Linked DNA regions of Geothrix sp. 21YS21S-2. The protein of the gene in region 2 interacts with the protein of the main gene of each other region in a pairwise test. Links are inferred from orthologs where the notes say so. Each region holds a gene or a part of one and is shown on either strand. Other genes may lie near its edges. The genes, in order: epsC and cysK.

Region 1 (10,655 bases), 2.3 Mb from region 2 along the record:
CCCCAGGTCCGCGAGGGCCGCGAGGTCCTCGGTGGTGAGGGGGTCGGCCACGAGCCGGCCGGCAAAGGCCTCCTTGTTCCAGATGGCCAGGTGGTCCATCTGGCCGAGGATGGCCACTTCGCCCACGAGGCTCGCGGCCTCGCGGAGGGTGGGCGGGATGACGAAGCGCCCCTGGGCGTCGGGCTCCACTTCGGAGCCGTAGTACGCCGTCACTTCCAGGAACCGCCGCTTGGCGGGGTTGGTGCCGGGCACCGACGCCAGCCTGGCTTCGATGGCCTCCCACACGGGCAGGGGGTAGAGCCGGGCCCCCTTGCCGTCCAGGGAGGTGAGGTACGCGCGCAGGCCGGGCTCGCCTTCGCTCTTGGCGAAGACGTCCAGGTCGGCCTTGAAGGTGGTGGGCAGCTTGAGACGGCCCTTTTCGTCCACGGTGGCCGGTGCATTTCCGCGAAGTCGCAGCACCGGTGTCGCCTTTCAACAACATTCAAAGATTGCAGGGGAGAGGGATGGAATGCCACAAATTGCCACTTCAACCCAATTTGTTCCGTTTAATTCCACTCCCAAGTTTAGAAATGGTTTGTTATGGAACAAGCCGGAAGTAAAACGAAAATACCGGGGCGACTCTCGTGGAATCCGAAAGAAACCCCCTGTTTATTACGCTTTTTGGGCAAAGGGCCCCAGGCCCCGGCGAAAATTCGGCGAGCAGACCTAGCCTGGCCCTGAATAATTTCCTTCGGGAATGCGAAATGCGGCTCGAAAAACAGACGGTCGCTCTGCCAAGCGACCATGGACCTCCGGGTCCTCCGGCAGACCGGGAGGGAGGCGCCTGAAGGAGGAAGCCCTCAGGCGCGGCCCACCCTGCCACGGCCCGACCCATTGGGTTGCCGGGGCGCGGCCCCTCCGCCTGGATCGCTCCTTGAGAGGGGTGACGCCTTCGACGAGTCTGCCGGGTCGAGGTGCGGGGATGCTGTGACCCAGCGCCTCTGCGGGATCCCTGCGGCCCGGCGTCTGATCCATTCCCGAGAGGATTCCGGACGGATGGGCAGTGGACCCCATTGCCGGATTCCCTTGAAAAAGCTGAAACGCTGGGGCGCTGAGGTCTCGCAGAGGCGCCGGGAACGGACAAGGAGGGGAGGTCGAGGCCGGGGGTTTTCCACAAGGGCCTGGCCTTCCTCCCCTTCGCATGGACGGAGGGTCACCGCGCAGGGGGCCGGTTCAAACGATGCGCGCGGGCGCCCCCACCGCCGTCCTGCCCGGGGGCACGGAGGTGAGGACCACGGCCTGGGCCCCGATCCGGGCCCCGTCACCGAGGGTCACGGGGCCGAGCACCTTCGCCCCCGCCCCCACCATGACCCCATTCCCCAGCCGGGGATGGCGGCGGCCGGGCCTGGCATCCACACCTCCCAGGGTCACGCCGTGGTACAGCAGGACATCCTCTCCGACGATGGCCGTCTCGCCGATGACGACGCCCATGCCGTGGTCGATGAACAGCCCGCGCCCGATCACGGCGCCGGGGTGGATCTCGATGCCCGTCAGGAAGCGCGCCGCCTGGCTCAGGAGCCGGGGCACGAAGGGCAGTCCCAGCCGGTGCAGGGGGTGGGCGACGCGGTGGAGCAGCATGGCCCAGAAGGAGGCGTAGAGGACGATCTCCAGGGCCTTCAGGGCGCCGCCCCGCAGCGCGGGGTCCCGGCGCCAGATGGCCGCGGCGTCGGAGAAGAAGTACGGCAGCCTGCGCAGGGCCGTTGCTTCGGCCCGGGACGGGAGTTCACAGCATGCGGCGGCGTGGGTCATGGCAAGCTCCTTATTCGATTTTCATTCCCTTGCGGGCCCCCACGGCCCAGATGGCCAGAGCGACGGACGCCGTGGAGAAGGCCGCGCCCAGCAGCAAGGTGACGGGCTCCGGCCCGCCGGTCCCCAGGAAGAGCCCCCTGCCCTGCCCCACCAGGGCGGCCAGCGGGTTGTACCGGGCGATAAGGTCCAGCCAGGGGGAGGTGCCGGCGGCCTGGAACACGCCCGCCAGGAACATGGCCGGCGTCAGGACGAGGGCAACGAGGAAGTTGGTCTTCTCGAAGGAATCCAGGAAAAGGCCTGCCACGATGCCGCCGGAGGCGGCCACGAAGGCGGTGGAGGCCAGGAAGGCCCAGAAGAGGGCCGCGTGCTGCAGGTGGTAGCCCGCGAACAGGCCCGCCGCGGCGAAGGTCATGACGCCCACCAGGAAGCCCCGCAGGGCTCCGGCCAGGGCGAAGGAGGCGAACTTCGAAGCGGTGGAAAGCGGGTACTGGCTCAGGTCCTGGAGGGTGTTCTGGTACTTCATGGCCACCAGGGAGAACAGGGGATTCTGGAAGGCCGACAGGAAGGTCCCCATGAGCACGAGCCCCGGCACCAGGAACCGGAGGTAGGGCCCGCCCCCGGGGCCGCTGCTCCGCGAGGCCATGAGTCCGCCGAAGATGCTGAGGAACAGCAGGTTGGAAAGGAACGGGGCGAAAAGGGTCTGCACGGCCAGCTTCAGGTAGCGCATCACCTCCCGCAGGAAGAGGGTCCGGAACGCGATCCAGGGGCTAAACAAGGGCGGCCTCCTTCCGGGTGAGCTTCATGAAGACGTCCTCCAGCCGGGGCCGCAGGATCTGGAAGGAGTCCACCAGCGGCGAGGCCTCCGCGAGGGCCGCCAGCACCGGCTCCCGGGCGGACCTGGGGAACACCACCCGCAGGCCGGCGCCGGCCTCGGCCGCCATGCCCCGGCCTTCGAACAGGCTCCGGACCTGGGACTCCGCCTCCGTGCGCATGTCGAGGGTGAGGAAGTCACCGGCCATGCCCAGGAAGGCCTCCCGGGCCTCGTCGGCCACGATCCGGCCCTCGTCCAGCACCACGATCCGGCCGCAGAGCTCCTCGGCCTCCTCCAGGTAGTGGGTGGTGAGCAGGATGGTCAGGCCTTCCGCGTTCAGTTCGCGCAGGAAGCCGTACAGGTCGTGCCGGAGGTTCAGGTCCACCCCGGCGGTGGGCTCGTCCAGGAGGAGGAGGCGCGGACGGTGCACCAGGGCCCGGGCGATCATGAGGCGCCGCTGCATGCCCCCCGAGAGGCTCCGCACCTTTTCCTTGCGTTTGGATGCCAGGGAAAGGCGCTCCAGCAGGAAATCCAGCCGGGCCGGGTCGGCCCGCAGGCCGTAGAAGCCCATTTCCATGCGCAGGATCTCCTCGACCGTGAAGACGTAGTCGAAGCGGATCTCCTGGGGCACGATGCCGATGAGGGTGCGCAGCGCGGGGTCGGAGGCGGCCAGGAGCCTGCCCGCGACCCGGACGGTGCCGCGGTCCTGCTCGCAGCGCCCGGAGAGGATGTTGATGAGCGTCGATTTGCCCGCGCCGTTGGGCCCCAGGAGGGCCAGGAAGGCGCCGGGCTCCACGCCCAGGTCCACGGCGTCCAGGGCAGGCCTGGGGGCGCCGCGGTAGGTCTTGGTGAGGCCTTCGAGGGTCAGCATGGTCACAGCTCCAGGAGGTCCAGGACGTGCCGCTCCACGCGGCGGTTCTCGCCCTCGAACGGGAAGTCGTGGATGTGCAGGGCCGGGTTGAAGTTCAGCTCGATGACGCCGTAGGTGGCGGCGGAAGGTTCGCGCTCCACGTCCTCGATCAGCATGTCCACCCCGCAGATGCGGGCCCCCACGGCCGCGGCCGCGGCCACGGCCAGTTCTGAGTAGCCGGGATGGATCCGGTCCGTGAAGTCCAGGCTGTCGCCGCCGGTGCTGATGTTGGAATTGGGCCGGAGCTCGACTTCGCGTCCCGCTTCCGGCACGGACGCGAACGTGAGCCCGGCGAGGCGCAGGTGCGCCGCCTCCTCGGGGCCCGTGCGGAGCTTCTCCAGGGGACTCCGGTAGCCCTTGCCGCGCAGGGGGTCCTCGTTCTTTTCCGCGATCAGTTCCGCGACGGAATGCCGGCCGTCGCCCAGGACCCGCGCCGGCACGCGGTGCAGGATGGCCCGCACCGCGTCCCCGATCACCAGGAAGCGGAATTCCCGCCCCGGGATCAGCTCCTCCACGAGGATCGTGCCGTCGGCCGCCAGGGCCGTCTCCACCGCCTTCAGGTATTCGGCTTCGGACACGGGCGCCGGCAGCATGGAGACGCCGATCCCGAAGTTGGTGGTGTTGGGCTTCACCACCGTGCCCCGGGACCGCCACCGCGGGAAGTCGGCCCCGGCGGCCTCCAGGCTGGCGTAGTCCCCGCCTTCCGGAACCCGGATCCCCGCCTCGGCGAGAAGGAGCTTGGTGACCTTCTTGTTCTCCATGATCAGCGGACTCACGTAGGTGTCCGCCGAGGTGCGGGTGGCCTGGCGGAGGTACTCCACCCGCCCCGCGCCCCGGATGCGGATGAAATTGGACGGCGCGTCCAGCACCTCCACCGCGTGGCCCCGCGCCTGGGCCTCCCTGATCACGAGCTGGGTGGAGAGTTCCAGTTCCTCATACCCCGGCGTAGTCCAGTGCATGGCTCACTCCTTTCGGAAATTGATTCGCGATGTGCAGGCCGAAGGCCGTCCAGTCCATCCCCGAGGCCTCGAACAGCGCCGCGAGCCGGGCCGAGGGCAGAAGGGAGGGCCTGGCCACCCGGGCCCGGTAGCCGTCCAGGGCCCGGAGGTGGCGGCCCCCGGGCTCCAGGCCGTCCAGCGCCAGGGCCCAGCGTTCGAGTTCATCCAGGCGGGTTCCCAGGCCCCCCGCGAGGGCCGGGTCCAGGGCGCGGGGATCCATGCGCGCAGCCCGGGCGGCCCGGTCCAGGTCCTCCCCCAGCACGGCCGTGGGCCGGGGCTCCGTGGGCCGCGCCAGGCCGTCCAGGATGAAGAGGTGCATCAGCCGGAGGCCGTCCTCCGAAACGCCCGTGGGCGTGAAGGGATCCACGTCCAGGAACCGCAGCTCCAGGTAGCCGGCCCCCCGGCGGGACAGGGCCTGGAGCCCCGACTCCCCGGCCCGGGCCGCCTGGCGCAGGCGGATGGGCGCGTAGAATTCCTTCTCCGTCTGGAAGACGTTGCCGTTGAGCTGCAGGACCCGCCCGTCCCGCACCAGGCCCAGGGCCGTGAATTCCGGGGAGACGGTCCCCAGGCCCCGGCGGATCCCGTCGAGGTAGGCCTTGGTGGACGTGAGGTCCAGGAACGGCAGGAACCCGGCCCGGGCGTAGCCGCGCGGTCCGTTGCGGTGGGAGACGGCCAGGGGTCCGCCCTCGGCCGTCACCGGGGAGGCCCCGAAGAGGATGGAGAACCAGGCCAGGTCCCCGTACAGGTTCCGGGCCAGCCGGAGCTGGAAGCTGTCCTCGCCTGCGCCCAGCGGGGTGTGCCCGGCGAGCCAGCCTTCCATGGCCGGACCGAAGGACGTGTTGAGATGCACCCCGCTGATCATCTGCCGCGCCTTGCCGTGGCGCAGGGCCAGCCCTTGGCGATACAGGACGGCCCGCCGGCCCAGGGCGGCCACGGGGATGCCGGCGTCCTCCGGGAGCCGCGGTGGCATGCTGAAGGGCCAGAGGCGCTCTGGATGGACCGCCGCCCGGGCCTCCCGGGTCAGGCCTTCCAGCTCCCCCATCACCCGGCCGATGGACGGGAGCGGGTCCGTGACGATCTCCAGCATGGTTTCGGCGAAGTCCCGGGTGAACGGGCCCGGCCGGAGGGCCGCGGGGTGGGGCTCCGGGCTGAGCTGGCCATCGGGAAGCATGCGGTGGGTCTCCCGTTCCACACCCCAGCGGAAGTCCAGGAAGGGCATTTCCTCGTGTCGGGTCATGGCGAAGGTCTCCACGGACAAATATGTCAACTTTTTTTGACATGTCAAGAAAAGTTGAAATGACCCCGTTCCGACCTATGATTCTAGGCATGGACGAACTCGTCACCATCGCGGCTGCCCTGGGGGACCCCCTCCGGCTCAAGGTCCTGGACCTGCTGGCCGCGGGCCGCTCCAGGCCCTGCTGCTCACCCGAGCACCCGGACGCCCCCGTGTGGGTGTGCGCCTGCGACCTCGCGGCCGAACTGGGCGGGCTGGCGCATTCCAAGCTGGCGTACCATCTCGGCCAGCTCCGGGCCGCCGGCCTTGTCCGGGAGCAGCGCAAGGGCAAGTGGGTCTATTACGCCATCAACGAGGACGCGCTCGCGGCCTTCACCCGGAACCTGTTCACCCGGTGGGGCGCGGACCGGGCCAAGGCCGGTCCGGGCGGGGAAGAAGGATGTCCGGCCGCGGGTTGCCGTCCGGCTCTGGAAACCTGATCAGGAACCTGTCGACACTGCCCAATTAAGCCGGGAAGACCCCGAGCGCATTAGTAATGGCCTAACCTGAATGAGTAATTGGGTTGTACAAATATTGGCAAGGTCGAAAACCAGAGTTTGCATCCTGGAGCAACCATACCGAGACGTTTCCTGACCGACACCATGTTGGAGAAACTCCCATCATCAGGATACGTACCGAAATATTCTGAAATACTTCCGTCACGACGAATGGTCGGGAACGGTAGGATCCAAAGGCGTTGTTCCAGGATAGTGCGCCAAAACCGTTCGATGCGGCGGTTTCCAGGGAACTTAAATGGGCTAGGTTGGCGGGCGGCTTGAACCCTTGCCCACAACCCACCATGCAATGGGTGTTTGTTGTCGTTATTTGTGAAAATACTAAACGCAAGGCGCAGATAAGCAGAAGGGCAGCCAACCCAGTCCACCTAATGCAAGGTTTGCGCTCGGGTCCGACTGGTAGTATTGGGATTCCTCTCCCTTGGGGTGGACCGTCAGGCAAGTGGAACCTTTCAAACAACTTATCAAACTCATCCAAGATGGCCCCGGGATCAAAGAGGGGGATCAATTACCCAAGCCTCCAGAGAGCCCAGTAGCATTCGGACATAAGGGATTCCAACAGAGCCGGCCAAGTGCCCACGGGGATCAATCGGGATCAATTGGGATCAATCGGGATCAATTGGGATCAATTGGGATCAATCGGGATCAATCGGAACCCCTTGGGGAGCATCCGCCTTGTACCTACGCCATCACCTAGGGCCGGCAAGCTGATAAGTGGCGCCCCGGGTTTTCCCATCCCTCTGCAGGCGGCCCGATTCAACCAGGCGCGCCAAAAGCTTTCGGGCTTGGTTCGGGCTGAGACCACATAGCTCCATCACATCGGCACGGCGAAGGATGCCCTGGGTCTCCACCAGCTTTAGTACCATCTCCTCATGCCGGATTGGCTCGATCCCCGACTGACGGACGTAGGCGGCGCTCTGCCCGGAATTCCTGTAGAGCCGCGAGCTCAGTGTGTAGATCCGGTGGGTGGTGCCATGGGCCTCGACCAGGCCGTTCTCCACCAGGCGCTCCAAAACCGGTCTGGCGCTCGCTTCTGCCCGCTGCATGGCCCTGGCCAAATCCGCCGTTCCACGCCTCCGGTCCCGTTTCAGGGTGGCCAGGACGATCAGCGCCTCCAGGGGCAGGAGCGCGCCCAGGCGCTTCTCCTCCGTCAAGACGTTCTCCAGGAAAGCCAGATCCGCCTTTCCGCCGAACAGTTTCACGACGACGGCTGTGGCCCCAGTGGCTGAGTAGTCCGGCGCCGGCCGCCCGAAGCGGAGCAGCCCCTCGAAGATCAGGTCCACCCCCCGGCCTGTCCGCTCAGCAATACCGATCCGCTTGATGGCATCAGCTAAGCAGGGGTTGCGCGGGGTGGGGCGGACGGTGAGGATGTTGTCCGGGTTCACACCCGCAGGAAACCCGCCCGGGTTGCTGATGGTGATGCCGTCGTTTTCCCAGACGAAATGGACGGTACCGAGGCGGGTGAAATCACGATGGATCAAGGCATTCACCAGGGCTTCCCGGAAGCCGCGCCGGTCGAAGTTGGGCACGGGCACCCGGAACAGGCCGGAATTCAATTCCTGCTCCTCATAGCGCAGGGCGAATTGTTCGTCCAGGTATTGGAAGGTCTTAAGTAGGGGCCAGCGCATGAATGCGTTCACCCGAACGTCGGTTCCATCGAGGACCTGGAAGGCCGCCTCATGGGTGGACAGGTGGGCCTTGAGGGCCCTCTCCCGGCCCAGGATCAGGAGGCCGGCCACCGTAGGGACCTGCCTTCCTCCTTGGGCCACCGTCAGGTTCAAGGCCTCGTCCAGGGCCTGGTCGTCCAGGTTGAGCAAGGCTGCGTCCCCCCGGAACAGCTCGATCATGTTGCGCAGGCGCACCCGTTCGAGGGGATCAAGGTCGTCCGCGGAGGCGGTCTCCACCGGCAGGGCGGAGAAGTCCAGGATCCCCAGGTCGCCCTGGCGGGTGAGGTAGTCGCCGGGGTACATAGGCGCATTCTCTGGCTTGCCGTCCGACCGGAGTTGCCGGCGAACGACGAGCCCGCCAGCGGTGGCGACGATGCGCATGGCCTTCGAGACGGTGATCCTGGCGACCTTCACCGGCCCCTGCTCGATAAGCTCGGTCTGGACCGCCAGTGGCGGCCGGGTCAGGCTGGCCACCATGCCTGGAAGTCCACCAAGCCCGAGGTGATTGGCGTGGAGGCCGGTGGGCGACCCGTCGTCCTCGACCCCCAGGAACACCTCGCCACCCTCGGCATTGGCCATGCCGACCAGGGCCTCCACCAGCTCGTGGTCGGGCAAACCCTTCCGGTCGGACTTGAACTCGACGGTCAGGGTTTCACTGGAGGGAATCAGGGTCACGGAATGCCTCAGTCCATTGTAGCCATTTGCACCCAAATGGTTCTGGGCCCCCGGAGAGATTCACCCCTTCAGAATTGTGGTAAAAACTGTCCGTTTATAATGTGCGCACGGAATAACTTCCGCCTGAGCGCGGCGGAATAGGTCGACCGAGGCTCTCACACCGCCTCAAGCAGCCAACTGGTTTTACAACCCGCTTTGAGAAAACGGCACGCAGCTTGGCGGCCAGGTTGCCATGGCCTGCATCTTGGTCTGGTTGAAGGTCTGATCGGCCTGTCCAGGGTGGGTCGGGCGACCCCTCGGAAGGAAGGAACAGAACGTTGGGCTTGCCCGGTGCCTCGGGGCCGCTCGCGGCCAGTCCCATAATTGAACCGAACAGCCTTGTCCTGACGGCACGGATTGGAAAGGCCCCGACCGCATAAACATGACAAACGCGTTCTAGTTCCGCGGCTTCAAGACACAGGGGCAGGCCCCGTAGAGGAGGGCCGCGGGATCGGTGGCCAGGGGCAGCCCCGCATCATCCCAGGCGAGCATGCCCCCGTTGAGGCAGGCGATGCGCTCGATCCCGGCCGCCCGCAGGGTGGCCGCCGCGGCCTTGGTGTAGACGCCCGAGGAATCCGCCAGGATCAGCAGGCGGTCCCGGGGGATCCCGGCGAGGTGGCCGGCCAGGTCGGAATGGCAGATGTGAATCTGCTCGGGGACGTCGAAGGCCTTCATGGCCACCAGCTCATCCATGCGCAGGTCCACCAGGAGGGCCCCCCGCCGGAGTGCCTCCAGGGCTTCCCCGGGCGCCAGGAACCGAAGGCCCTGGATGACCCTTCCCGCCTGGGCGGCTTCCTTCGGATCCGGGGTTTCCATACCTCGATTCTACCGTTACCCGATTCCGGCCACCCTACCCTATCCTGGGTCCATGCGCGAAGTTCCATCCTGGACGTGCCGGCGGGCTTTCAACGGCGCCCTGCTGCTGTTGACCCTGCTGTTCGCCGGGTGTCACCGCTCCAGGCCCGAGGAGCCCCCCACCATCGCCGCGGCGGCGGACCTCCAGTTCGCCCTGGAGGAGATCGCGGACCGGTTCCGGCGCGACACCGGGCGGACCGTCCGCTTGTCCTTCGGGAGCTCAGGCAATGCCGCCCGGCAGATCGAACAGGGAGCCCCGTTCCAGCTTTTCCTCTCCGCGGACGAGGCCTTCGTCCGGCTTCTGGCCCAGTCCGGCCGGACGCTCGACGAGGGCACGCTCTATGCGACCGGGCGGATCGGGATCTTCGTGCCGGCGGGCTCGCCCCTCAAGGCGGACGGGACCCTCCAGGACCTGCGGGCCGCGCTGGAGGGGGCCCGGGTTCAATCCTTCGCCATCGCCAATCCCCAGCACGCCCCCTACGGGAAACGGGCCCAGGAGGCGCTGGAGAAGGCCGGGCTCTGGACCGCCATCCGGCCCAGGCTCGTCCTGGGCGAGAATGTCGTCCAGGCGGCCCAGTTCGCCGTGTCCGGCAACGCCCAGGGCAGCATCATCGCGTACTCCCTGGCCAGCTCCCCGGCCTTCGCCGGCAAGGGCCGGTTCGACCTCATCCCTGAATCCTTCCACCAGCCCCTGCGACAGCGCATGGTGCTCCTCCGGGGGGCGGGGGCCACCGCGCGCGCCTTCCATGCGTACCTCCAGCAACCGGGGGCCCGCGCCATCCTGCGGCGCTACGGCTTCCTGCTGCCCGGCGAGCGGGGTTGACCATGGACTGGACCGCCCTGGGGCTCTCTCTGCGACTGGCGGCCTGGACCGTGGCCCTCCTGCTGCCCGTGGGCGTGCTCCTGGGGCGGTTCCTCGCCCGGGCCCGCTTCCGCGGCAGGAGCCTCGTGGAGGCGGCCGTGGCCCTGCCCCTGGTGCTGCCACCGACGGTGCTGGGCTACTACCTGCTGGTGTCCTTCGGCGCCAGGAGCCCCCTGGGCTCGCTCTACGCCTCGCTGGCCGGCAGGACCCTGGCGTTCTCCTTCGAGGGCCTCCTGCTGGCTTCGGTGCTCTTCAACCTGCC
Region 2 (10,691 bases):
AAGAAGGTGCTGACCGCGATCAGTCGTTGCCGCACCGCCGCCCTCGGCGGCCACAAGCTGGTCTGCGAGCACGGCGACTATGAGCGGATCGCCTACAACTCCTGCCGGGACCGGCACTGCCCGAAGTGCCAGGCCCTGGCCCAGGAGAAGTGGATCGCCGCGCGCAGTCGACGGATCCTGGCCATTGGCCACTTCCACGTGGTGTTCACCCTGCCGGCTGAACTGCGGGCTCTGGCCCGGCTCCACCCGGCCGAGGTCTACCAAGCCATGCTGCGCGCCGTGGCCGATACGCTTCTGGAGCTGGGCAGGACCCGCAAGGGCCTGACCTTTGGCCTGACTCTGATCCTGCATACCTGGACCCGGGAACTGGCCTTCCACCCCCATGTCCACGCGCTGGTCAGCACCGGCGGCCTGAGCCTGGATGGCGGCCGTTTCATCCGGCTCAAGCACCGCTACCTGTTTCCCCTGAAGATGCTGGGCGACGTGTTCCGCGGCAAGGTCCTGGCCGCCCTGGGGGCCGCCCGGGATGGGGGCAAGTTCCCGGAACGTACCGTGGCCGCCTACGCCCAGTTGATCGCACAGGTGAAAGAGAAGCGCTGGATCGCCTACGTCAAGAAGCCGTTCCGCAAGTCCGGCCACGTGCTCCATTACCTCGGGCGCTATACCCACCGGGTGGGCATCGCCAATTCCCGGTTGGTGGATGTCACGGACGACCAGGTGACCTTTCGCACCAAGCACGGCCTCACCGCGACCCTGGAGCCGCCGGAATTCCTCCACCGCCTGGTCCAGCACGTCCTCCCCCCGGGCTTCCGAAAAATCCGCCACGCCGGCCTCTACGCCGCCGCCCAGCCCGGAGGTCTGTTGGACCAGGCCCGGCAGGCCCTGGGCGAGACCAAGGTCAAGGCAACTCCATCCCCGGTGACATGGCTGGAGCAAGAGATGCGCGCCTGCCCTGTCTGCGGCGGCATGCTCCACCGGGTCCGCCTGGATCCCACCGCCCCCCGGGCACCTCCCGAAGTTGACGCCCCATGCTGACCGTCCCCACAACGACCAGGCTTTCTCGCGCCGCAACCTGCCACCACGGTGGGCTGGAGAGGGTCTGCTCATGGACAGGAGCGGAACCATCGCGGCCAGAACAGAGCGTGAAATCGAAGGTCAGGGAGACGATGGCCAAGGCGTTTCCACCATCCTCAGGCGGCCTGCCAAGCTCGATTTGCCCATAGCAGCCCAGTCGCGCCGGCCCCTGCCGCTCCGGGCTTGTTCAAGACCGTAAATCGGGTTGCGCGTCATCGCACCGACCCAGCCGAAGGCCTGGGTTCCGCGAACCCGATTTACTGACTATTAAAGCCCCACAGGGCCTTAAGGGCGTCCTTCATGACGTAGGCCGTCATGAGGGCTTGGTTCGCCTCCAGGAGCGCGTTGAGCCTGGTCTTGCTCTCCCGGTTGGGCAGGTTCTCCCAGTTGCCCAGCAGGAGCCACTTGGCCCCCTTGATGAGTTCCCGGGCGGCCTTGTCGTCCCGGCACCGATTGGCCTCGTTGACCCGGATTCGGTCGAGCACCTGCTTTCCGAAATTGGCCAGGACATGGAACTGGTCCAGGACGATCTCGGCATTGGGGCAGTGTTGGCGGACTTCCGCTTCGAAAGTGGGGGACATGTCCATGGCCACCGCCGCGACCTTGCGGCACCGCCGCTTGCCGAGCCATTCGAAGAAGGGCCTGATATCCGCCTTGCCCCGGCCTTTGCCCACCCAAAGCACTTGGCGGGTTTCGGTATCGGCGAACACCGTGGCGTAGCTCTGCCCCTTATGGAGGGCGAACTCGTCCATCATGAGCAGCCGGACCTTGCCTGGTCTGGCTGGCTCCAGCGTGCGCTCCAGATAGGCCTTGTCGATGTCCTTCACTGTGCCCCAGTGGAGGCCATAATGCTCGGCAACCCGCTTGATGGGCATGACCTTGCACATGCGGGCCACACTCTCGGCCATGCGGTTGGTGACCCGTGCATAGGGTTCCAGCCAGTCCAGGGCCTCCAGCTTGGGTCCGCAGGCAGGGCAGGCCACCCGGACACGCCAGACCACCAACACGGTATCCGCGTCGAACACGGGCAGGTCCCGGATCTCTCGCTGGGACCAGTCGTGCACCGCTGAAACCTTGCGCTGGCAGCCGCTGCAGGTCCGAGGGTGGACACCGAAGCCGAGCAACTCGATCCAGACCTGGGCGCGGGTACCCTTCTCCCCCGGTTCGAACCTTTCCACGGTTCCGACGCGATGCCCTTTCCATCCGCCCAAACGGGCAATAAGCTCCTTGGTAGGCAGCAGCGGCCTCCTCTCATCCTGGTTTCTCGACAACTCCAAGATGCCTGAAGTCCACTGCTGCCGACCTGTTACCCGATGAATCCGGCAATCTCGATCGAAGGGCCTATCGCCGAGGCGCCGAGGAGCCGAGGATCGCCGAGGAATAAAAAGAAGATCTTTTCTCGGCGAACCTCGGCCCCTCGGCGCCTCGGCGATAAGCTTTTCGTTTCAACTTACCTGGATGACGGGCTCAGAACGGCCCCTATCGACCGGACCCGGCCTCCTCGTCAGCACCAAGCTAAAGTGAGTGTGGGTCGGCGCCACCCCTCAAATCCGTGAAGAACCCTTTTTCTACGCCTCGGAGAAGAGCGGGTGGGTGAGGTAGCGCTCGCCGGTGTCGCAAACGACGGCGACCACGGTCTTGCCCGCGCCCAGTTCCCTGGCCACCTTCAGGGCCGTGAAGACGATGGCCCCGGTGCTGATGCCCGTGAAGATCCCCTCCTCGCGGGTGAGGCGGCGGGCGATGGCGATGGCGTCGTCGTAGCCCACGTCCTCCACGCGCTGGAAGGCCTCGCGGTTGAGGATCTTCGGGACGAAGTTGGCGCCCAGGCCCTGGAGCTTGTGGGGGCCGGCCTTGCCCTGGGTGAGGAGCGGGGAGTCCACGGGCTCCACGGCCACCACGAGGGTGCCGGGCTTGCGCTTCGCCAGGATCTCGCCCACGCCGGTGATGGTGCCCCCGGTGCCGATGCCGGCCACGAAGGCGTCCAGCTCGGGCACCTGCTCGAGGATTTCCTCGGCGGTGGTGCGGCGGTGGACCTCGGGGTTGGCGGGGTTGTCGAACTGGCGCACCACCCAGTACTTGGGGTCGGCTGCCGCCAGCTCCTCGGCCTTGTCCACGGCGCCCTTCATGCCCAGGGGGCCGGGGGTCAGGATGAGGTTGGCCCCGTAGGCCTTGAGGATGGCCCGGCGCTCCAGGGTCATGGTCTCGGGCATGATCAGGGTGATGGGGTAGCCCTTGGCGGCGGCCACGAAGGCCAGACCCACGCCGGTGTTGCCGCTGGTGGCCTCGAGGATCTCCTGGCCGGGCTTGAGGGCCCCGGAACGCTCGGCGTCCTCGATCATGCTGAGCGCGATGCGGTCCTTGACGCTGCCGCCGGGGTTGGCGCTCTCGAGCTTGAGGTAGATGGTGGCGCTGCCCTTTTCCGCGATGCGGTTCAGGCGGACCACGGGGGTGTTGCCGATGAGCTGGTAGGCGTAATCCACGCGATTGGGACGGGGCATGGGACTCTCCTTTCGGGGTTGGGGGACCTTCGGAACCCAAGAATGGGGGATCCGGAATTAATTGTCAAGTTTATCCATGGACAATAGGAAGAATTACGTTCTCCCCCTATACTGGGACCTGGAGGCGGGCGATGAAGGTTTCCACCAGGGGGCGGTACGGGCTGCGGATCATGGTCGAGCTGGCCGTGCACCACGGGTCCGGCCCGGTCCTGGTGACCACCATCGCCCAGAACCAGCAGCTCCCGGGCAAGTACATCCACGTGCTGGTGGGGGGCCTGAAGGCCGCGGGCCTGGTGACGGCCGTGCGCGGCCCCAACGGCGGCCTGGAGCTGGCGCGGGAGCCCCGGAGCATCACGCCCCTGGACGTGGTGGAGGCCCTGGAGGGCCGCATCAGCGCAGCCGACTGCACCCTGGACCCCGAGCTGTGCGGGCGCGCCGCGGACTGCGTGACCCGGGACGTGTGGTGCGAACTGGCCGCGGCCATGGAGGCCTCCCTGCGCCGGCACACGCTGGCCGACCTGGCCGAGCGGGTCAAGGCCGGGGGCGGCGCCGCCTACGTGATCTGAGCGGCTGACAGGGCGGCCCCGGGGATGGCACGATACATCCAACCCCCGGAGTCCCCATGGCAGAGCAGGTCTGGAAGCGCAGGATCCTGACTCCGCTGCAGTTCCTTCTCTCCCTGGCGCTGTTCGCCGAGGCGGCCATCGTGCTGGGCCTGGCGGCCTTCCCCGCCATCAAGCTGGTGGTGTGGGCCCAGGGCCTACCGCTCGCCGGCAACCTCCACGTGCTGGCCCTGGGCATCGCCCTGGGGGCGGCCTACTTCGTCTTCGGCATCACCCTCATGGTCCTGCTGCCCATCGCGCGCTGGGTCACCTTCGCCCAGGGCACCCCCGTGGGCACCTTCACGTACGTGTCCTGGGAGGGGTGGCGCTGGGCGAGCTACAACGCCCTGACCCTCTTCCTGCGCTTCTCCTTCGTGAACTGGGTTCGGCTCACGCCCTTCCTCCCCGCGTACCACAGCCTCATGGGCATGAGGATCGGGGCCCGGGTGCAGATCAACACCGCCGTGGTGGCCGACCAGAACCTCATCACCATCGGCGACGACACCGTCATCGGCGGGGACGTCACCCTGGTGGCCCACGTGGCCGAACGGGGCCGCCTCTACGCCGCGCCGGTGGTCATCGGACGGAACGTCACGGTGGGCCTCATGGCCGTCATCTTCCCGGGCTGCGTCATCGGCGACGGAGCGGTCCTCGCGGCGGGGTCGGTGCTGTCCAAGGGGACCCGGGTGGGCGCCGGGGAGATCTGGAGCGGGGTGCCGGCGCGCAAGGTGGGTAGGAGGCACGGGGCCAGGCCCTCCTAGGCTGCGGTGGCCGGCCCTCCCCACGGGTTCGCAACGCTACGCCATGCCGGTGACGAAGGGGAAGACGTTGGCAGGCACCTTCAGGAACCGCGTGGGATGGTTCCCAGGGCGGGAGGGGCCGAAACCCTCTCTGGCCGGGTCGCGAGGAGGCCATTCATGGCGCAACGATCCCAATCCGGACCCGAGGCTACTCGCTCCGCAGCACCGCCCAGGGATCCACCCGCAGCGCCCTAAGCGCCGGCAGCAGGCACGCCGCGAGCCCCACCGCGACCAGCAGGAGGGCCGCGGCGCCTAGCGTGGCCGGGTCCCCGGCCCGCACCCCGTGGATCTGCGACTGGATGAACCGTCCCAGCGCCACGGCCCCCGCGAGGCCGCAGGCGATGCCGGCCCCGATCCAACGCAGGCCCTGGCCCAGCACCAGGCCCAGGATGTCGCGGGCCGTGGCGCCCAGGGCCATGCGGATGCCCAGCTCCCGCCTGCGCATGCCGGTGATGAAGCTCAGGACCGCGTAGATCCCCACCGCTGCCAGCAGCAGGGCCAGGGCCGCGAAGGCGCCCAGCAGCACGCTGCCGGCGCGGGTGGCCTGGCGGTCCTGGTCCACAAGCGAGGCCATGGCGCGCACGGTGCCAAGGGGCAGGTCCGGGTCCACTTCCCGCAGCGCCCCGCGCAGGGCCGGGGCCAGGGCCGCGGGGCCCCGAGCCACCAGGGCGAACGAACCCAGGCTCTGGGACGTGGGGCCGCCCAGGGTGAGAGGGAGGTAGATTTCGGGCTCGGGGTCCCGGGCCAGACCGTTGTGGCGCACGTCGCCGGCCACCCCCACCACGCGCAGCCACTGGCCCCGCTCCAGGGCCACGCGGCGGCCCAGGGGGTCCCCTTCGCCGAAGTGCCTGCGGGCGAAGCGCCGGCTCACCACGGCGCCGTCCCGTTCCCCCTGCTCCAGTTCCCGGCCCCGCAGCAGGGGGATGCCCATGGTGCGGAAGTAGGCGGGGGAGACGTGGTGGGCGATGGCGATGCGGCCCTCCTGGGCGGGCTGGCCCTCCACGTCGTACGAGGTGGTCCAGGTGGAGCCGGCAAAGGGCAGCGTATCGCTGGCGGCGGCGGAGGCCACGCCGGGGATGGCCTCCACCCGGTCCCGCAGGCGCCGGATGAAGGCGGCGCGGTCCTCGAGGGCGGGGTATGCGCGGGCCGGCACGGTGAGCGTGGCCATGACGAGCTGGTCGGGCTGGAAACCGGGGTCCAGGGTGCGCAGGTGGGAGAGGCTGCGCACCATGAGGCCCGCGCCTACCAGGAGCAGGGTGGTGAGGGCCACCTCGGCCGTCACCAGGACGCCCCGGAGGCGGTTGTGCGCCGTGGCGCCGGGCCCGGGGGCCAGGCCCAGCACGAGGGCGGTGGCCACGGACAGCAGCAGGATGAACCCGGCCATGCGGAAGTCCCAGCCGGGGCGGTCCAGGTGGGCCGGCAGGGCCAGGAGCCGCACCAGGCCGGACATGGCGGCCTGGGCCGGCAGCCACCCCGCGAGGCCCCCCAGGAGCCCCAGCAGGGCGCTCTCGGTGAGGGCCTGGCTGCCCAGGTCCCAGGGCGAGGCCCCCAGGGCCGTGCGGATGGCCTGGTCCCGCTGGCGGCGGGCCTTGCGGGCCAGCATGAGGTTCAGGAGGTTGGCGCAGGCCGCCAGCAGCACGAAGGCCACGGCGCCCAGGAGGAAGAGGAGCGTGCCCCGGGCGTCGCGCACCAGCTCGTCCCGCAGGGGGACCACCTGCGCGGAACGCCGGGTGTTGGAGGCGGGATGGGCGACGGCGAGGGCCGCGGCGACGCGTGTCATCTCCGACCGGGCCCCGGCCAGCTTCATGCCCGGCGCCAGGCGCCCCACCACGCCCAGGAAGTGCCACCCGCGCCGTTCCGTCTCCTCGGCGCTGAAGGCCGCGGGCAGGATCAGGTCCAGCCGGTCCCCCATGAAATCGAACCGGAAGCCCCGGGGCATCACCCCCACCACCAGCGCGTCCGATCCGTCCAGGGAGACGCTGCGGCCCACCACGGCCGGATCCCCGCCGAACTGCCGCATCCAGAAGCCGTGGGAGAGGATCACCACCCGGGAGGCCCCCGTGGCGTCCTCCTCGGGCAGGAAGCCCCGCCCCAGGGCCGGAGCCACCCCCACCACCCGGAAGAATGTCCAGGAGGCCCGCAGACCGAAGGCCCGCGCCGGCTCGATGCCCCCGGCGACGTTCACGGAGGTGTTGCACACCGCGGCCAGGGCGTCGAAGCCCCGGGCCTCGCGCCGCCAATCCAGGAAATCCGCGGGGGAGACGGAGGTGATGGAACCGTCGTTGGTGTGGGTCTCCCACACCGCCACGAGGCGCTCCGCGCCCGGATAGTCCAGGGGCCGCAGCAGGGCCCGGTCCACCAGGCCGAAGATGGCGGCGTTGGCGCCGATGCCCAGGGCCAGGATGAGCACGGCCATGGCGGTAAAGCCGGGGGTGCCCGCCAGGGAGCGGAGGGCCCATCTCAGGTTGGTGGCGAGCCGGTTCATGTCACTCCTGACGCAGGGCTTCCGACGGGTTCACCCGGGCGGCGCGCAGCGCCGGCAGGACGCAGGCCAGGAGCGCCGTCGGAACGAGGATGGCCAGGACGCCCAGGTGGATGGCCGGACCCGCCCCGCCCAGGCCGAAGAGCAGCGGCCCCAGGATCCTCCCGGCCTGCCACCCGAACAGGATCCCGAGGCCAAGGCCCAGCCCCACCATCGCGGCGGCGCCCGCCAGGATGCCCCCCACCACCTGGGCGCGGGTCGCGCCCAGGGAAAGGCGGATGCCGATCTCCCGCCGCCGCTGGAGGGTGATCTGCGCCAGGACCCCGTAGAGGCCCACGCCCGAGAGCAGCAGGGCCAGGAGCCCGAACGCGGTGAACAGGATGCCCGCCATGGTGCGCACGGCCATGCTCTCCTTGAGCGCTTCGCGCAGGGGCCGGGGCTCGGGCAGCGCGAGGCCGGGATCCAGGGACCGGAGGACGGCCTTCACCTGGGCGCCGTACCGGGCGGGGTCGCCCTGCACCTTCACCGCCACCACCGGGCCGCCGAAGAGCTCATGGAACTCCGCCGGCAGGTAGACCTGCGGGTCCTCCGGCCGGTCGAGGCGGTTCTCGGCCGTATCCGCCACCACGCCGGCCACCCGCTGGGGGGCGATGCCGTCGGAATACAGAGGGCGGCCCACGGCGTCCTGGCCCGGCCAGAGCTTTTCCGCCAGGCGCCTGCTGATCATGCAGGTGCCGGGGTCCGCCGGGGGGAAGGTTCCTCCCGCGAGGAGGGGGATGCCCATGGCCTTGAAATAGCCCGAGGTGACGACGTGGACCCGCACATAGATCTCCGAGCCCTGGGCCCGTCCGGGATCCGCGGTGACGCTGCCTCCGTTGGTGGCCTTGACGAAGGGGAGGGTGTCGTTGACGCCGGCGCCCCCGACGCCCGGCAGGGCCGACAGGGCGGGTTCCAGGCGCGCCAGGAACGCGCGCTGCGCCGGCAGGTCGTACCGGGAGGGCGGCAGGGGGACGTTCACCGTCAGCACCGGTCCCGCCTCGAAGCCGGGATGCACGCGCTGGAGGTTCACGAGGCTGTGGATCAGGAGTCCGGCTCCGGTGAGCAGCATCACCGACAGGGCGACCTCCGCCACCACCAGGCCCTTGAGCACGCGCCAGTGGCCGCGGGAGTGGCTGGCGCCGTACCCGGCCCGGAGCACCTCCACCAGGCGCGGGCCGCAGGCCATGAACCAGGACAGGAAGGCCAGGGCCAGGCCCGTGGCCAGGACCAGTCCCAGGGCCGCCGCCAGCAGCGCGGGGTAGACCGAGGCGGCCGGCATGGGGAGGAGGTCCTCCAGCAGCCAGCGGAGCCCGCCCTGGATGAAATAGCTCAGCGCGATCCCCGCCGCGCCGCCCGCGGCGGCGAGCATCAGGCTCTCGATCAGGAAGAGGCGCCCCATGCGCCCCCGCCCCGCGCCCAGGGCCTGGCGGATGGCCAGGTCCCGCCCCCGGCCCAGGTCCCGCACCAGTTGGAGCCCGGCGACGTCGAAGCAGGTGATGAGCAGCACCAGCGCCACCGCCCCCTGCAGGAGGAGCAGCACGCGACGGTAGTTGCTCACCGTCTCCTCCAGCAGGCTGGAGGCGCGCAGGTCGAACCGGGGATTCTGCCTGCGGGCCTCCATGCCGGCGGCGGCGGCCCGGACCTGGGCCTGGGCCTGGACGAGGGGAACCCCCGGGTTCAGCCTGCCGATCGCCAGGAAGGTGCCCATGCCGGGACTCCGCGTTCCGAAGGGGGCCGCCTCCGGCACGAACACCTGGGAGTCCGAGATCCGGCGGTGGAACCGGAAGTCCTTCGGCAGCACCCCCACCACCTGCACGGCCTTGCCGTCCAGGTCCAGGGTGCGGCCCAGCACGGCGGGATCGCCGCCGAACCGCGCCATCCAGAAATCGTGCCGGAGCACGCCCACGGTGGCGGGCAGCACCTCCTCGTCGGGGCGGAAGACGACCCGGCCCAGGGCGGCCCGGACGCCCAGGACGTCGAAAAAGCCCGCCGTGACCATCCCCACGTCCACGCGAATCGGCTCGGCCAGCCCCGTCAGGGTGCGGGTCCGCGCGGTGCAGGCCGCCATGGCCTTGAAGCCTCGGCCCGCGGCCTGGAGCGCCAGGAAGTCGGGCATGGTCATGGGTCCGGTCTCACCGGTCTGGAGGTCCGCGGGATCCACCTCCACCAGCCGGCCGCTGTCCGGGAAGGGCAGCGGCCTGAGGAGAAGACGGTCCACGTGGGAGATCACCGCCAGGTTCGCGCCGATGCCCAGGGCCAGGCAGCCGGTCGCGGCGGCCAGGAAGCCCGGAGCGCGGAGAAGGCTCCGGACCGCCTGGCGGATGTCGATGAGAAGACCTGTCATGACGCTGCTCCGGGGAATCCGGTCCAGGTCAGCCAAATGGGTGCCAAAAACAAACCCCTTTATTCCTACCTTTTGGATTCAACACCCGGGGACGCGGCGTCCCGGAATCGGGATCCGGCGTCCCACCCCCGCACATCCGTTCCCCTCCGGGGCGGGACGGATGGCGCGGGTGCCCACCAGCTCCACCGGAATCTCGAGGGGGAGGCTCCGGTCAGGCATGGAGGGGAGGTCCGGCGCGACGGGGAAAAGCCCCGGGGAGGGAGACTCCACGGGGCTTTCGATCTGGGGCGGATGACCGGACTTGAACCGGCGACACCTGGAATCACAATCCAGTACTCTAACCAACTGAGCTACATCCGCCGTTGGATCTATCAGAATATCCGCAACGTGCCCCCCTGGGAAGCGCCATCTCGGGTCCCGGCGGCGAGGAGCTAAACCCGCGCCTTTTTTCCTCGTCTATACTAGATGGCGTATGAGGTTCACGACGCGGAACTTATTGATCTTTTACATCATATAGCAACCAGACCCATCACCTGGCCCGGGTCGGGCAACTCTCACGAGGGAATACCTATGAAACGTCAGATCAAGCAACTCTTCATGCTTTCCGCCTTCGCGGGCGTCTGCATGGCCGTGGGCATGGGGCTCAGCTACCGCTGGGTCGCCAGGGCCCAGGAGGAGCAGCCCGTCACCGTCGACGCCAAGGGCCTCGACCGCCTCCCGCCCATCGCGGACGTGGCGGAGAAGCTCAATCCCACGGTGGTGGCCATCACCAACACCAGCTTCGTCAAGAACCGGGGCCGCTTCGAGGGCGAGTCCCCCTTCGGCGACGACTTCTTCAACTGGTTCTTCGGG

What was found.
Region 1: the proteins of cysK (region 2) and epsC interact in binary tests that used the Escherichia coli proteins (3 or more experiments, as listed by UniProt). The link is inferred for Geothrix sp. 21YS21S-2 from one-to-one orthologs.

Annotation. Positions count from the first base shown.
Region 1 is NZ_CP132910.1:1,367,170-1,377,824, forward strand. The notes cover bases 1-2,755. They hold epsC (serine O-acetyltransferase EpsC), read right to left. Parts: upstream 1,789-2,755; coding sequence 1,213-1,788; downstream 1-1,212. Other genes in these bases: RAH40_RS06175 (division/cell wall cluster transcriptional repressor MraZ), read right to left, coding at 1-459; RAH40_RS06185 (ABC transporter permease), read right to left, coding at 1,799-2,563; RAH40_RS06190 (ABC transporter ATP-binding protein), read right to left, coding at 2,556-2,755. Outside these bases: more of RAH40_RS06190, read right to left, coding at 2,756-3,470; gshAB (bifunctional glutamate--cysteine ligase GshA/glutathione synthetase GshB), read right to left, coding at 3,473-4,468; RAH40_RS06200 (hypothetical protein), read right to left, coding at 4,443-5,744; RAH40_RS06205 (helix-turn-helix transcriptional regulator), read left to right, coding at 5,834-6,220; RAH40_RS06210 (ATP-binding protein), read right to left, coding at 6,985-8,637; RAH40_RS06215 (rhodanese-like domain-containing protein), read right to left, coding at 9,073-9,492; modA (molybdate ABC transporter substrate-binding protein), read left to right, coding at 9,545-10,354; modB (molybdate ABC transporter permease subunit), read left to right, coding at 10,357-10,655.
Region 2 is NZ_CP132910.1:3,663,273-3,673,963, reverse strand. The notes cover bases 1,608-4,398. They hold cysK (cysteine synthase A), read right to left. Parts: upstream 3,573-4,398; coding sequence 2,643-3,572; downstream 1,608-2,642. Other genes in these bases: RAH40_RS16185 (DapH/DapD/GlmU-related protein), read left to right, coding at 4,195-4,398; RAH40_RS16190 (Rrf2 family transcriptional regulator), read left to right, coding at 3,704-4,138; RAH40_RS16200 (ISL3 family transposase), read right to left, coding at 1,608-2,252. Also shown: RAH40_RS16205 (IS91 family transposase), read left to right, coding at 1-1,035; more of RAH40_RS16200, read right to left, coding at 1,332-1,607; more of RAH40_RS16185, read left to right, coding at 4,399-4,935; RAH40_RS16180 (ABC transporter permease), read right to left, coding at 5,123-7,459; RAH40_RS16175 (ADOP family duplicated permease), read right to left, coding at 7,461-9,839; RAH40_RS16165 (Do family serine endopeptidase), read left to right, coding at 10,410-10,691.